3 regions of the Anoxybacillus sp. FSL W8-1294 genome follow, and region 2 is predicted to be linked to each of the others. Evidence: riboswitches for the same ligand, from Rfam matches in the RefSeq annotation. Region 2 holds a riboswitch; each other region holds the start of a gene.
The links. A riboswitch is a leader RNA that binds a small molecule or an ion and turns the genes downstream of it on or off. The one in region 2 is predicted to bind S-adenosylmethionine.

Region 1 (4,273 bases), 1.4 Mb from region 2:
ATTGCATTTTAACTTTTCGCACCATACAGAACATCATTTGTTCCCAGCGATGAGTTCAAAATATTATCCGCTCGTTAAACAATATATTAAACAACTATGGCCGGATCGTTATTATGAAATGCCGATGACAAAAGCGTTAATTGCGCTATGGAAAACACCACGGCTTTATCACGAACAAACAGAACTAATCGAGCCGCGTGAAGGATATGTATACGGCACGCTTGGATATGGATTAAATATAGATGACCTTTCGCATAAAGTGAAAGAAAATGTTATAGGAAAAATGGTAAAAGAAAAATAAAGCGTTGCATCTCGGCGCTTTTTGTTTTTATAAAGAAAACAAGACGTGGACAATTCGCCACGTCTTATTATTTTCTTGCATGTTTTATTATAGGGGAGATGTGTCATTGAAAGCTATTTCATTTTTTCTTTTAATTTGCTTTTAATATAATTTTTCGTCTTCTCGTCATTTTTTAGCCTCCTTTTGTTCGTTTTTGTATACTACTATATGTTCCATTTCGTAAATGGTTTGTACAAACTTTGTACAAACAATAAAAAAAAGAAAAAAGCTGCCGAAACAGGCAGCTTTTGTTGTTTACGCGATTGGCCCACCGAGTTTTTCGATGCGTGGATCAATGTTTGTGAATTTTTTAAAGTTTTCCTGGAACTTCGCCGCAAGCTCTTTTGCTTTTTGTTCATATGCTTCCTGATCTGCCCATGTGCTTTTCGGTTGTAACACTTCATCAGGCACACCGGGAACGTGAAGCGGGATATGAAGACCGAAAATAGGATCTTGAACGGTTTCTACGTTGTTTAATTCCCCTTCTAACGCTGCTTTTACCATCGCGCGTGTATACGATAGCTTCATTCGTTCACCAACGCCGTATCCACCACCAGTCCAACCGGTGTTTACTAAAAACACTTGAACACCGTGGGCGTCAATTTTTTGACCAAGCATGTCTGCGTAACGCGTTGCAGGAAGCGGTAAAAACGGTGAACCGAAGCATGTAGAGAACGTTGCTTCCGGTGCTGTAATTCCGCGCTCTGTGCCCGCTAACTTGCTTGTATATCCGCTTAAGAAATGATACATTGCTTGTTCTTTCGTTAATTTACTAATTGGCGGCAATACCCCGAATGCATCTGCTGTTAAAAAGACGATCGTATGCGGATGACCTGCAATGCTTGGTTGAACAATATTATCCATCGCTTCGAGCGGATATGCTGCGCGCGTATTTTCAGTTAATGTTGCATCGTCATAGTTTGGTATGCGCGTGTCTGGGTCAACGATGACGTTTTCTAATACAGAGCCGAAGCGAATCGCATCAAAAATTTGTGGCTCTTTTTCACGTGATAAGTTAATGCATTTGGCATAACATCCACCTTCAATATTAAAAACACCGTTGTTTGACCAACCGTGCTCGTCATCGCCAATTAACCGACGGTTTGGATCAGCAGAAAGCGTTGTTTTTCCTGTACCAGATAAACCGAAAAAGAGCGCGACATCACCTTCTTGACCGACGTTTGCTGAACAGTGCATCGGGAAGATTCCTTGTTCTGGCAATAAAAAGTTCATGACAGAGAAAATGGATTTTTTCATTTCACCAGCATATTCTGTTCCACCAATTAGTACAGTGCGGCGCTCGAATGAGATGATAATAAACGTTTCTGAGCGCGTGCCGTCAATAGATGGATCAGCTTTAAATGTTGGTGCAGAAATGACTGTAAATTGTGGTTCATGTGTTTGTAATTCTTCCGCTGTTGGACGAATGAACAATTGATGGGCAAATAAGTTATGCCAAGCAAATTCGTTGACAACTTGAATCGGCAAACGATAAGCTGGATCTGCGCCTGCAAAGCCATTAAATACAAATAGTTCTTCTTTTGTCATTAAATAATCGATCACTTTGTTGTAAAGCTTATCAAATACCTCTCCAGAAATAGGTTGATTGACAGTTCCCCAATCAATTTTATGTTTCACAGACGGTTCTTCGACAATATATTTATCCTTTGGAGAACGGCCTGTATATTTTCCAGTTTTTGCACAAATTGCTCCTGATGAAGTTAGGATGCCTTCTTTCCGAGCTAGTACTTTTTCTACTAGTCGTGGTACAGATAAGTTATGAAAAACCCCATCCCTTTGTAAGAGTGTTGATAATTTGTTTGTCAGTTCAATGGAATTCATTGGACAAAACCTACCTTTGTTTGATTTATCTTTATGTAAAAAGTATAACACATTTTGATAAATAGTCCATACTAATTATTGTATTTTTCTTCAGTTTAATTTCAAAATAATCCATATAGAAAAACGTTGACTCGTTTCGTACAGATGTGATATGATGCTGAGATGAACGGATACTCTTATCCCGAGTTGGTGGAGGGAGACAGGCCCGATGAAACCCAGCAACCGTCACATACGTGAAAAGGTGCTAACCTGTGGCAAGGGAACGCCCTTGAACGATAAGAGTGAAAGGCGCAGACAAATGCAAAAACCTTTCCTCTGAGGGAAAGGTTTTTTTCACGATAGACCATAATAAGAGGGATGAGTACCGTATCATTTGTCATTATACTGAGGAGGAATGTTTGAATGCCTAAACGTCGTCTGTTTACATCTGAATCTGTAACGGAAGGGCATCCGGATAAAATTTGTGACCAAATTTCCGATGCGATTTTAGATGCGATTTTAGCAAATGATCCAAATGCGCGTGTTGCGTGCGAAACGAGTGTAACAACAGGACTTGTTTTAGTGAGCGGAGAAATTACAACATCTACATATGTAGATATTCCGAAAATTGTCCGTGAAACGATTCGTGGAATTGGCTATACGCGTGCAAAATACGGTTTTGACGCAGATACGTGCGCCGTATTAACATCCATTGATGAACAATCCCCAGATATTGCGATGGGTGTTGATAAAGCGTTAGAAGCTCGTGAAGGACAAATGACAGATGAAGAAATCGAAGCGATCGGTGCAGGAGACCAAGGATTAATGTTTGGTTTCGCGTGCAACGAAACGAAAGAGCTTATGCCGCTTCCAATTTCACTTGCCCATAAACTTGCGCGCCGTTTAGCAGAAGTGCGTAAAGAAGACATTTTACCATACTTACGCCCGGACGGAAAAACGCAAGTGACAGTGGAGTATGATGAAAACGGCAAACCTGTACGCATCGATACGATCGTTGTTTCTACACAACATCATCCAGAAATTACACAAGATCAAATTGTGCGCAACATTAAAGAACATGTCATTCAACCTGTCGTTCCAGCGGAGTTGATCGATGAAAACACAAAATATTTCATTAACCCAACAGGTCGTTTCGTCATCGGTGGTCCACAAGGTGACGCAGGGTTAACAGGACGCAAAATTATCGTTGACACTTACGGTGGTTATGCTCGTCACGGCGGTGGGGCTTTCTCAGGAAAAGACCCAACGAAAGTAGATCGCTCGGCAGCATATGCGGCTCGTTACGTAGCGAAAAATATTGTCGCAGCAGGTCTTGCGGATAAATGTGAAGTGCAATTAGCATATGCGATCGGTGTGGCGCAACCTGTATCGATCTCAATCGACACGTTCGGCACAGGCAAAGTGTCTGAAGATGTATTAATTGAAGTGGTGCGCAACAACTTCGACCTTCGCCCAGCAGGCATTATTAAAATGCTCGATCTCCGTCGCCCGATTTATAAGCAAACAGCAGCTTATGGCCACTTTGGTCGCACAGATATCGACCTTCCTTGGGAGCGTACAGATAAAACGGAAGCGTTAAAACAACAAGCATTAGAGTTAGCGAAGTAAGGAAAAGAGGAGAGTTACAAGATGTAGCTCTCCTTTCCTATTTTTTAAGTAAGAACAGAAAGTCAACTACCCCCACTTAGCTAACGCTTGAAGTGAGGGCTTGCAACTCCCCAGAAGTGCAAACGGACTCTGTCCTCCTTCCTTGACTTGGGGTTGCATCAGGGGCAGGTTGACGACTACCCAACGACGCAGGTCATGCCTGCATCGTTACCGATTCTCTCGGCATGTCTGTTGGCAGTACTTGGCTTCCACACACAACAGACGGACCCACGCTCGATGTTTTACGGTTACAACGTTTCCTGTAACCAACTCCATACATCGAGTAGCAGTTACTGGAGTGCCTTTATTAAACGGTTTTCTCCACGCCTCTATTATATCATACACAAAAGAAAGGGGGAACGCGCATTCCTCTCCCACTTACTCCCTTTGTTCGTTGAAGTGGGAGTCTCCTGCGCGAAATAGGATGAAGCCCTAAGTAAATGC
Region 2 (4,273 bases):
TTTTTCGATTTCGTCTTGCTCGACGAAAAGCACGCCTTTTATCTATTCTTTCCTTGATGTCTGTGCGATGGTCAAGTTGCCCTAACCATACCACTTCTTGTCCTCGCAAAATCGCTAATCCTGTATGTCTACTTCCATAGTCGATTTTTAGCCGATATGTTGTTTCATTTTCTGATTCGTCCACTGATTTTTTCAAGATAATGGTAAATGGGAATCGTTTGTAAATCGCCGCCTTCCCTTGTTTCAACAGCTTTCTCGCAACTGCTTCGTGACAAGGAGCAAGCGGACACTTATTTGTGTCTAACACAAAAACCATAGGGTCCTCCCCTTTCCTCTGCTTACGCAGGTCATATTCTCCTCGACCATGTTATAGATGCTTGTTATGTGCAAGACACTAGCGCTACCCACCACGCTTGTTTAATCTTGCACGACAGAGGAACGGGCTGGAGAAGCACCCGAACGTGTCATGACATCTATAACGTAGGCTCTGTTTCAAGCCTTGGTCTGGTCAACATGGGGCTTACAAGCCCATGACTTTAGTCATTGGGTTGTTGACCTCAAAAAAATTTTCTTTACATTTTGATTTTTACAATATATGATGTTTGACTAGAATTTCAACCTTTTTGTGAAGTAGGTGGGAAAAATGACGACATTTCCGCAATCGAACTTGTTACAGCAACTACCGAAGCAATTCTTCGCTTCGCTCGTCCAAAAAGTACATGCGGTCATTGCTGAAGGAAGAGATGTTATTAATTTAGGACAAGGAAACCCGGATCAGCCGACGCCTCCGCATATTGTTGCCGCGCTTCAGCAAGCGGCTGCCAACCCGACATATCATAAATATTCGCCATTTCGCGGCTATTCGTTTTTAAAAGAGGCGGTGGCGACATTTTATAAGCGCGAATATGGGGTAACGATTGATCCGAAAAAAGAAGTCGCCATTTTATTTGGCGGAAAAGCTGGGCTAGTCGAAATGCCGCTTTGTTTATTAAACCCAGGCGATGTTGTGCTCGTTCCTGATCCTGGATACCCAGATTATTGGTCGGGCGTTGTGCTCGCGCGAGCGCGCATGGAAACGATGCCGCTGCGAGCGGAAAACAATTTTTTGCCTAATTATGAGGAGTTGGACGAACGTGTCGTAAAACAAGCGAAACTTATGTTTTTAAACTATCCGAACAACCCGACAGGCGCGACGGCAACACAATCATTTTTTGCTGAAACAGTTTCGTTCGCACAAAAATACGGGATTGGTGTCGTGCACGATTTTGCGTACGGGGCGATCGGTTTTGATGGGAAAAAGCCAGTAAGCTTTTTACAAGTCGAAGGGGCGAAAGACGTCGGCATTGAAATTTATACGTTCTCAAAAACGTACAATATGGCAGGATGGCGCATCGGTTTTGCGGTCGGTAACGAAAGCATGATTGAAGCGATCAACGTATTACAAGACCATTTATACGTCAGCATGTTCGGGGCGATTCAAGAAGCGGCAGCAGTCGCACTACTTGATTCGCAACAATGCGTCGCCGAGCTTGTGGCGACGTATGAATCGCGGCGCAATACGTTTATTCATGCGCTTCGTGAAATCGGGTGGGACGTGCAAGCGCCAGCAGGTTCGTTTTTCGCTTGGCTTCCGGTGCCAAAAGGATATACGTCTGAGACGTTTGCTGACCTTTTGCTTAATCAAGCGCATGTGGCGGTCGCACCGGGCATCGGTTTTGGGGAACATGGGGAAGGCTACGTGCGCGTAGGGCTATTGACGAGTGAAGAACGGCTAAAAGAAGCAGCGGAACGAATCGGACGGTTGCAACTTTTTTAAAAAATGATTGACAAATGGAGAAAGTGCTGGCATAATTCGAATTACATTTACGAAAAACGAACTGTTCAAAAAATTATATACATTGCGAATTCTTATCAAGAGTAGGCGGAGGGACGAGCCCGATGAAGCCCGGCAACCGACTTAACAGCTGTTAAGCACGGTGCTAATTCTCGCAGCAATCGCTGAGAGATAAGAAGAGACGACTGATCGAACCTCTTCTTATGAAGAGGTTTTTTATTTGTAAAGGAGTGGGAGTATGATTACCGCAACGTATTTGATTCATGATGACAAAGATTTGGCGAAAAAAGCGGAAGGAATCGCGCTTGGGCTCACTGTCGGTTCGTGGACCGATTTGCCGCAGCTTGAACAAGAGCAGTTAAAAAAGCATAAAGGCATCGTCGACTGTATCGAACAGCTGGACGAAGACGAGCGCGTCAATACGTATTTCGGGAAGCGGCTTAAACGGGCGCTCGTGCGCATTTCGTATCCGAGCGTCAATTTTAGCGCCGATTTTCCAGCGATTTTGACGACGACGTTTGGGAAGTTGTCGCTTGACGGAACGATTAAACTCGTTGATCTTACGTTTTCGGATGAATTAAAACGGGCATTTCCCGGTCCACGCTTTGGCATGGACGGCATTCGCGAAAAGCTTGGCGTCTTTGACCGTCCGCTTGTGATGAGCATTTTTAAAGCGGTCATTGGGCGTGATTTACAATACGTCACCGAACAATTAAAACTGCAAGCGCTTGGCGGCGTCGATCTCGTCAAAGATGATGAAATTTTGTTTGATAACGACCTTACCCCTTTTGAAAAACGGATCGTCGCAGGAAAACAAGCGTTACAAGACGTGTACGAACAAACAGGGCATCGGACGTTATATGCGGTGAACTTAACCGGAAAAACGTTTGAACTAAAAGACAAAGCAAGGCGCGCGGCAGAACTTGGCGCGGACGTATTATTGTTTAACGTCTTTACATACGGACTTGACGTGTTGCAAGCGCTTCGTGAAGATGACGACATTCGTTTGCCGATTATGGCGCATCCGTCGTTTAGCGGAGCGATCGCTTCGTCGCACGTGTATGGCGTCAGTTATGCGCTTTTACTTGGGAAATTGTTGCGCATGGCAGGGGCAGATTTTTCGCTCTTTCCATCGCCGTACGGAAGCGTTGCGCTTGAAAAGCAACAGGCGCTCGCCATTTCTGAGGAGTTGACGAAAGAAGATTTGTTTTTACGCGCATTCCCTGTTCCATCTGCCGGTATTCATCCGGGGCTTGTGCCGCTTCTTATGCGCGACTTTGGCATCGATTGTGTCATTAACGCGGGCGGTGGAGTGCACGGACATCCGCAAGGCGCTGTCGGTGGCGGGCAAGCGTTTCGCGCCGCGGTGGAAGCGGTGCTTTCTGGGCGTTCGCTTCATGAGGCTGCGACGGAAAACGAAGCGTTAAAACAAGCGCTTGACTTATGGGGGAGCGCATGATGAAGCCGGTCATTTTTTGCGATTTTGATGGGACGATTACGTTAAACGATAATATTATTGCTTTAATGAAACAGTTTGCTCCGCCGGAGTGGGAAGCGATCAAAGACGATATATTGGCGCAGGCATGTACGGTGCAGGAAGGGGTCGGTCGGATGTTTTCGTTGTTGCCGACGACGCTGAAAGAAGACATCGTGCAATTTCTGATTGACACCGCGCGCATTCGCGACGGATTTTCCGACTTTGTCGCGTTTACGAACGAGCGACAAATTCCGCTTTATATTGTGAGCGGCGGCATCGACTTTTTCGTTTATCCGCTGCTTGACGGGCTCGTTGAAAAAGAGCGCATTTTTTGTAACAGCGCCGATTTTAGCGGCGATACGATTCGCATTACGTGGCCGCATGCGTGCGATGAATATTGCCAAAATGGATGCGGCTGCTGCAAGCCGTCGCTTCTTCGTAAACTCGCGCCAAAAGGGGCAAAAACGATCGTCATCGGCGATTCCATTACCGATTTAGCGGCAGCAAAACGAGCCGATCACGTCATCGCGCGCGACTTTTTACTTGAAAAATGCCGTGAGCTAAACTTACCGCATACGCCGTTTACGACGTTTTATGACGTCATTCATGTGTTAAAAGAGAGCGAGGTGATTGTGTGAAAGAGAAATGGGAAGAGCTAGCGGAAGTCAAACGAGAGCTAGCGGCGCGCGACTGGTTTATGGCGACAAGCGGCAATTTGTCGCTGAAAGTGAGCGATGAGCCGCTTACGTTTCTTGTCACCGCAAGCGGAAAAGATAAGCGAAAAGAGACGGCGGAAGATTTTTTACTCGTCGATGCTGACGGACGACCGGCGGAAGCGACGCATGTAAAGCCGTCGGCGGAGACGCTTCTTCACGTTGAAATTTACAACAAAACGAACGCCGGTTGCGTTTTGCACGTGCATACGGTCGACAACAATATCGTTTCAGAACTGTACGGTGACG
Region 3 (4,273 bases), 150 kb from region 2:
GCCGGATACGATAAAATCGACTCGACCGCCCCGAGACTGACCGCAAACACAGGGATGCGCGCATGTTTCACAAACGTCCGCACCGCTTGTTCGTCCTCCAATTCAAACGACAGCACCGCACCAAATCCGCGCGCTTGATCGCGATGAATATCGTGTCCTTCATGAAAAGAAAGCCCAGGATAATATACGTGCGCAACTTTCGGATGATGATGGAGAAACTGCGCCAGCTGCAACGCCGAACGTGAAGCATAATCTAACCGAACGTGAAGCGTTTTTAACCCGCGCAACACGAGCCACGCATCTTGCACGCCAAGCACCGCCCCGAACGAATATTGCAGTTTGCGAAGCTGTTTTGCGAGACGCTCGTCTTTTACAACCGCCAGCCCAGCTACAACGTCGCTATGGCCAGCTAAAAATTTCGTCGCGCTATGCAAAACGACATCGACGCCGAGATCAAGCGGACGCTGTAACAGAGGGGTCGCAAACGTATTATCTAAAAACGTCAAACAACCGTGCGCTTTCGCAAGCTTCACAACCCCACGAATATCCGTAATTTTCAAAAGCGGATTCGATGGCGTTTCCATATAAATGACTTTCGTATTTGGACGAATGTGGCGCGCTACCGCATCTAAATCGGTCATATCAACAAACGTATGTTCGATGCCAAATCGGCTCAATACGTCCGTGATGATGCGATACGTTCCACCATACACATCATCGGTAATTAATACGTGATCTCCTTTTGACAACAATAAAAATGCTGTTGAAATGGCAGCCATGCCGGAAGCGAACGCAAAACCGCTCACTCCACCTTCTAATTCCGCAATCGTTTCCTCAAGCGCCTCGCGTGTCGGATTTCCCGAACGGCTATAATCGTACTTGCCAAACGTATCAAAATCAAACTGATGAAACGTCGATGCATGATGAATCGGGACGCTAACTGCCCCTGTTTGCGCATCAATTCGCCATTTATTATGAACAAGTTGTGTTTGTAAATCCATCTTTTACACCTCTTTCATGCGTTGAAACGCTTGAGTTAAATCGGCAATTAAATCGTCCGCATGTTCAATGCCGACAGAAAAACGCAATAAGCGATTACACACCCCGTTTGCGATGCGAATATCCTCTGGAATATCCATATGCGTTTGCGTCGCTGGATACGTAATAAAACTTTCGACACCGCCTAAACTTTCCGCAAACGTAATCAGTTTTAAACTTTGTAAAAAGGTATTCACCCATTTTTCATCGCGCACGCGAAACGACAACATGCCGCCTCTCCCCGGATACAATACGTCCGTCACATCTTCATGTTCGACTAAAAATTTATATATCGCCTTTGCGTTTTGTTCGTGCTGGCGCATGCGCAGCGCAAGCGTCTTCATGCCGCGAATTAACAGCCATGAATCAAACGGTGATAACACCGCCCCGATCGCGTTATGATACATCGCGAGTTGCTCGCACAGCTCTTTTCCTTTGGCGACAATGAGCCCGGCAAGCACATCGTTATGCCCGCCTAAATATTTTGTCGCGCTATGAATGACGATATCAGCCCCTTTCGTTAATGGCTTTTGTAACACAGGGGTATAAAACGTATTATCAACAATAAGAAGAAGCCCATATTGCTTCGCGAACGTTGCCACCGCTTCAATATCCGCCTCTTGCATAAGTGGATTTGTCGGCGTTTCTAAAAAAATCGCTTTCGTTTTGTCCGTCACATGCGCCTTTACCGCATCGAGATCGCGAAAATCGACGTATGTAAACGACAAACCGTATTTCTTCCACCCTTTTTCAAATAGCCGATACGTTCCGCCATATAAGTCGGCGGAAACGAGAAAATGGTCGCCGCTTTCAAACAGAGCAAACACCGTTTGAATCGCTGCCATACCTGAGCTACAAGCGAAACCTTGATCTCCTTCTTCTAGCTGTGCAATCGCTTCTTCGACAATATGCCTTGTTGGGTTGCCGGTTCGAATGTAATCGTACCCTGTCGACTGTCCGATTCCTTCATGCCGATACGCTGTTGAAAAATATACTGGCGGATTGACCGTCCCTGTCACCGTCTCGCTTCGATTGCCAATTTGCGCTAATATCGTTTCCACATGACTCATTCGCTCTCTTCCTTTCTAAAAAAATAAAAGCCTTCAAAGAAGAAGGCTTTTTTGTCCATAGACAATCGCTTCTTCTTATCTTCCGAATTGAACGCCAATTCGCTGGATTTAGCACCTGACCGCTTTCGGCTGGTTGCTGAAGGTTCATCGGGCCAGTCCCTCCCCTTCTCTTGATAAGAACGTAAAACGGTATTGAATTTTCTGATTTTTAATTAATGTACATCATTTACAACAAAATTGCAACTGTTTTCTTCACTAAAAGTTGTGCTTGATTTTTTCGCAACATGCCCCCCTCGCGCTTGTAAGGAAAAATCAGTGAGTCAATGATTTTTGCAAATCTTTGTCTAGGAGAGCATATCGCTTGTCAAGCACATGTTGTGATGATGAACCCCTTTTTTATATAAAAAACAACAGATAAGTCTTATCTGATATAACAGAACGCATACCTCCTTGTATAGGAATATGACAAACTTTATTTTTTACAATAATGTGAATTATATAGAATTTTGGACTATAAATCATGTAAAATATATCTTAAATTATAATTACTAGGAGGTATTCCAATTGAAAAAAATTCTTACTCTTACAATATTTCTGACTAATATTTTTGTATTCGGGTTTTACGAGTCTTTTTCATATGCATCAGAACTATCTGTTACAGAAGAAACAGAAAACGAAAAAGAGATTGTCGTTCAGTTCGATTTGTCTAATCAAGAAAAACACGAGATAAGTATCGTCGATGAATTTGGGAAAGAAATAACCTTTATCGTTGAGCCCTTTATTTTATCGGAAAGCATGAATTATGACAAAGTAAGTGTATTTTCGTATCAACATCTTTTTCCATATGGGAAGTCTACTTACCAAGTAAAAGCAACAACCCCTTATATGGGAATTAGTTATTTTATTGATGTTAACATTCCTAACAATATCGAACAATCCCAAATTATTAAAGCTTATTCCTATGATTATTGGATTATCGGAGGAACTCTGAATAACATTACTTTGAATCATACGGATAAAACAGCTAAGTTTTCTGCTGATGTATCATGGTTAGGAGGACTTGGTGGAGCAAATGTTTATGTTAAGGCAATTTTATCTGGGAATCTTCTTACTATAAGTACAAGAATGTAGGACGATTAATAAATATTCACTAGCTCTAAGAATGATTTTTATTATTTAATTGAAAACTAATTACTAAGGACGGAGAGCAATGGGATACTTTTCACTTGTAGCCATTATTATTTTTGCATTTTCACTATTTTTTCTTTTGAAATGTGCTTACCAGCTAAAAAAAAATAGCGATATACAAATTAAACAAAACGAACACATTATCCAATTACTAATAGAACAAAATCATAAAAAGAGATAATATGAACAAAATACACAGATCCAATAGAACCGACAACACTGTGTCAATAGCTTTTCTGTTTTGAAGTTGAGTACTCAATCACATTTTTTGTAGTTTGGCAGTGAAAAAGGGGGACAAAGATTGTCCCCCTTTTTCTCTCATTCCGCCGCAAGAGCATCGGCTTTTGTCGGATGGACGGTACCCGCTGGATGTTGTGGCGGTGCATAGATGGAATACAATTTTAGCGGAACGTTTCCAATGTTTATTACATTATGCCATGTTCCAGCAGGGACAAAAATAGCAGAACCGTCGCCCACTCGTCGTTCAAACGTTAGCTCGTTTTTCTTTTTCCCCATCCGTACAATCCCTTCGCCTTGTTCAATACGTAAAAATTGATCCGCGCCCGGATGAATTTCTAAACCAATATCCTCCCCGACACGCAAGCTCATTAACGTCACTTGTAAATGCGTACCTGTCCATAACGTCGTACGAAACATATTGTTTTGTTTCGTCGCTTCTTCTATTTGAACAACAAATGGATTCGGCCCGTAATCTTTCGCGGTTGCTGGCGGAAGCGGATAAGGCATGACCGGATATGGATACATTGGATACACGTAATGCGGATAGTAATAATACATGTTCTCACCTCTTTTTCATATTCATCGTCATGTTATGCACAACTGCCCGACCATGCGCCTCGCATGCAAAAATCGACAAATCAGAAATATATATGGTACATTAAAAAAAAGGAGGGAGATAATGAAAGCACCTGCTTTATTTCTTGCGCATGGATCACCGATGTTAGCGATTGAAGATA

Region 1: linked by a shared signal. The riboswitch ahead of metK (methionine adenosyltransferase) and the one ahead of mtnW (2,3-diketo-5-methylthiopentyl-1-phosphate enolase) in region 2 are both predicted to bind S-adenosylmethionine.
Region 3: linked by a shared signal. The riboswitch ahead of NSQ23_RS11310 (methionine biosynthesis PLP-dependent protein) and the one ahead of mtnW (2,3-diketo-5-methylthiopentyl-1-phosphate enolase) in region 2 are both predicted to bind S-adenosylmethionine.

What each region holds. Positions count from the first base shown of each region.
Region 1 is NZ_CP150179.1:565,257-569,529, forward strand. Features, by position in the region: gene NSQ23_RS03110 (acyl-CoA desaturase) at 1-301, shown strand, start outside; gene pckA (phosphoenolpyruvate carboxykinase (ATP)) at 596-2,182, opposite strand; SAM riboswitch class I at 2,356-2,464, shown strand; gene metK (methionine adenosyltransferase) at 2,585-3,790, shown strand; gene NSQ23_RS03125 (phosphatase PAP2 family protein) at 4,167-4,273, opposite strand, start outside.
Region 2 is NZ_CP150179.1:1,972,230-1,976,502, reverse strand. Features, by position in the region: gene iscB (RNA-guided endonuclease IscB) at 1-316, opposite strand, end outside; gene NSQ23_RS10515 (pyridoxal phosphate-dependent aminotransferase) at 644-1,816, shown strand; SAM riboswitch class I at 1,906-2,012, shown strand; gene mtnW (2,3-diketo-5-methylthiopentyl-1-phosphate enolase) at 2,073-3,293, shown strand; gene NSQ23_RS10505 (2-hydroxy-3-keto-5-methylthiopentenyl-1-phosphate phosphatase) at 3,290-3,949, shown strand; gene NSQ23_RS10500 (methylthioribulose 1-phosphate dehydratase) at 3,946-4,273, shown strand, end outside.
Region 3 is NZ_CP150179.1:2,126,754-2,131,026, forward strand. Features, by position in the region: gene metC (cystathionine beta-lyase) at 1-1,001, opposite strand, end outside; gene NSQ23_RS11310 (methionine biosynthesis PLP-dependent protein) at 1,005-2,108, opposite strand; SAM riboswitch class I at 2,181-2,288, opposite strand; gene NSQ23_RS11315 (DUF5626 family protein) at 2,673-3,239, shown strand; gene NSQ23_RS11320 (cupin domain-containing protein) at 3,615-4,094, opposite strand; gene NSQ23_RS11325 (class III extradiol ring-cleavage dioxygenase) at 4,216-4,273, shown strand, end outside.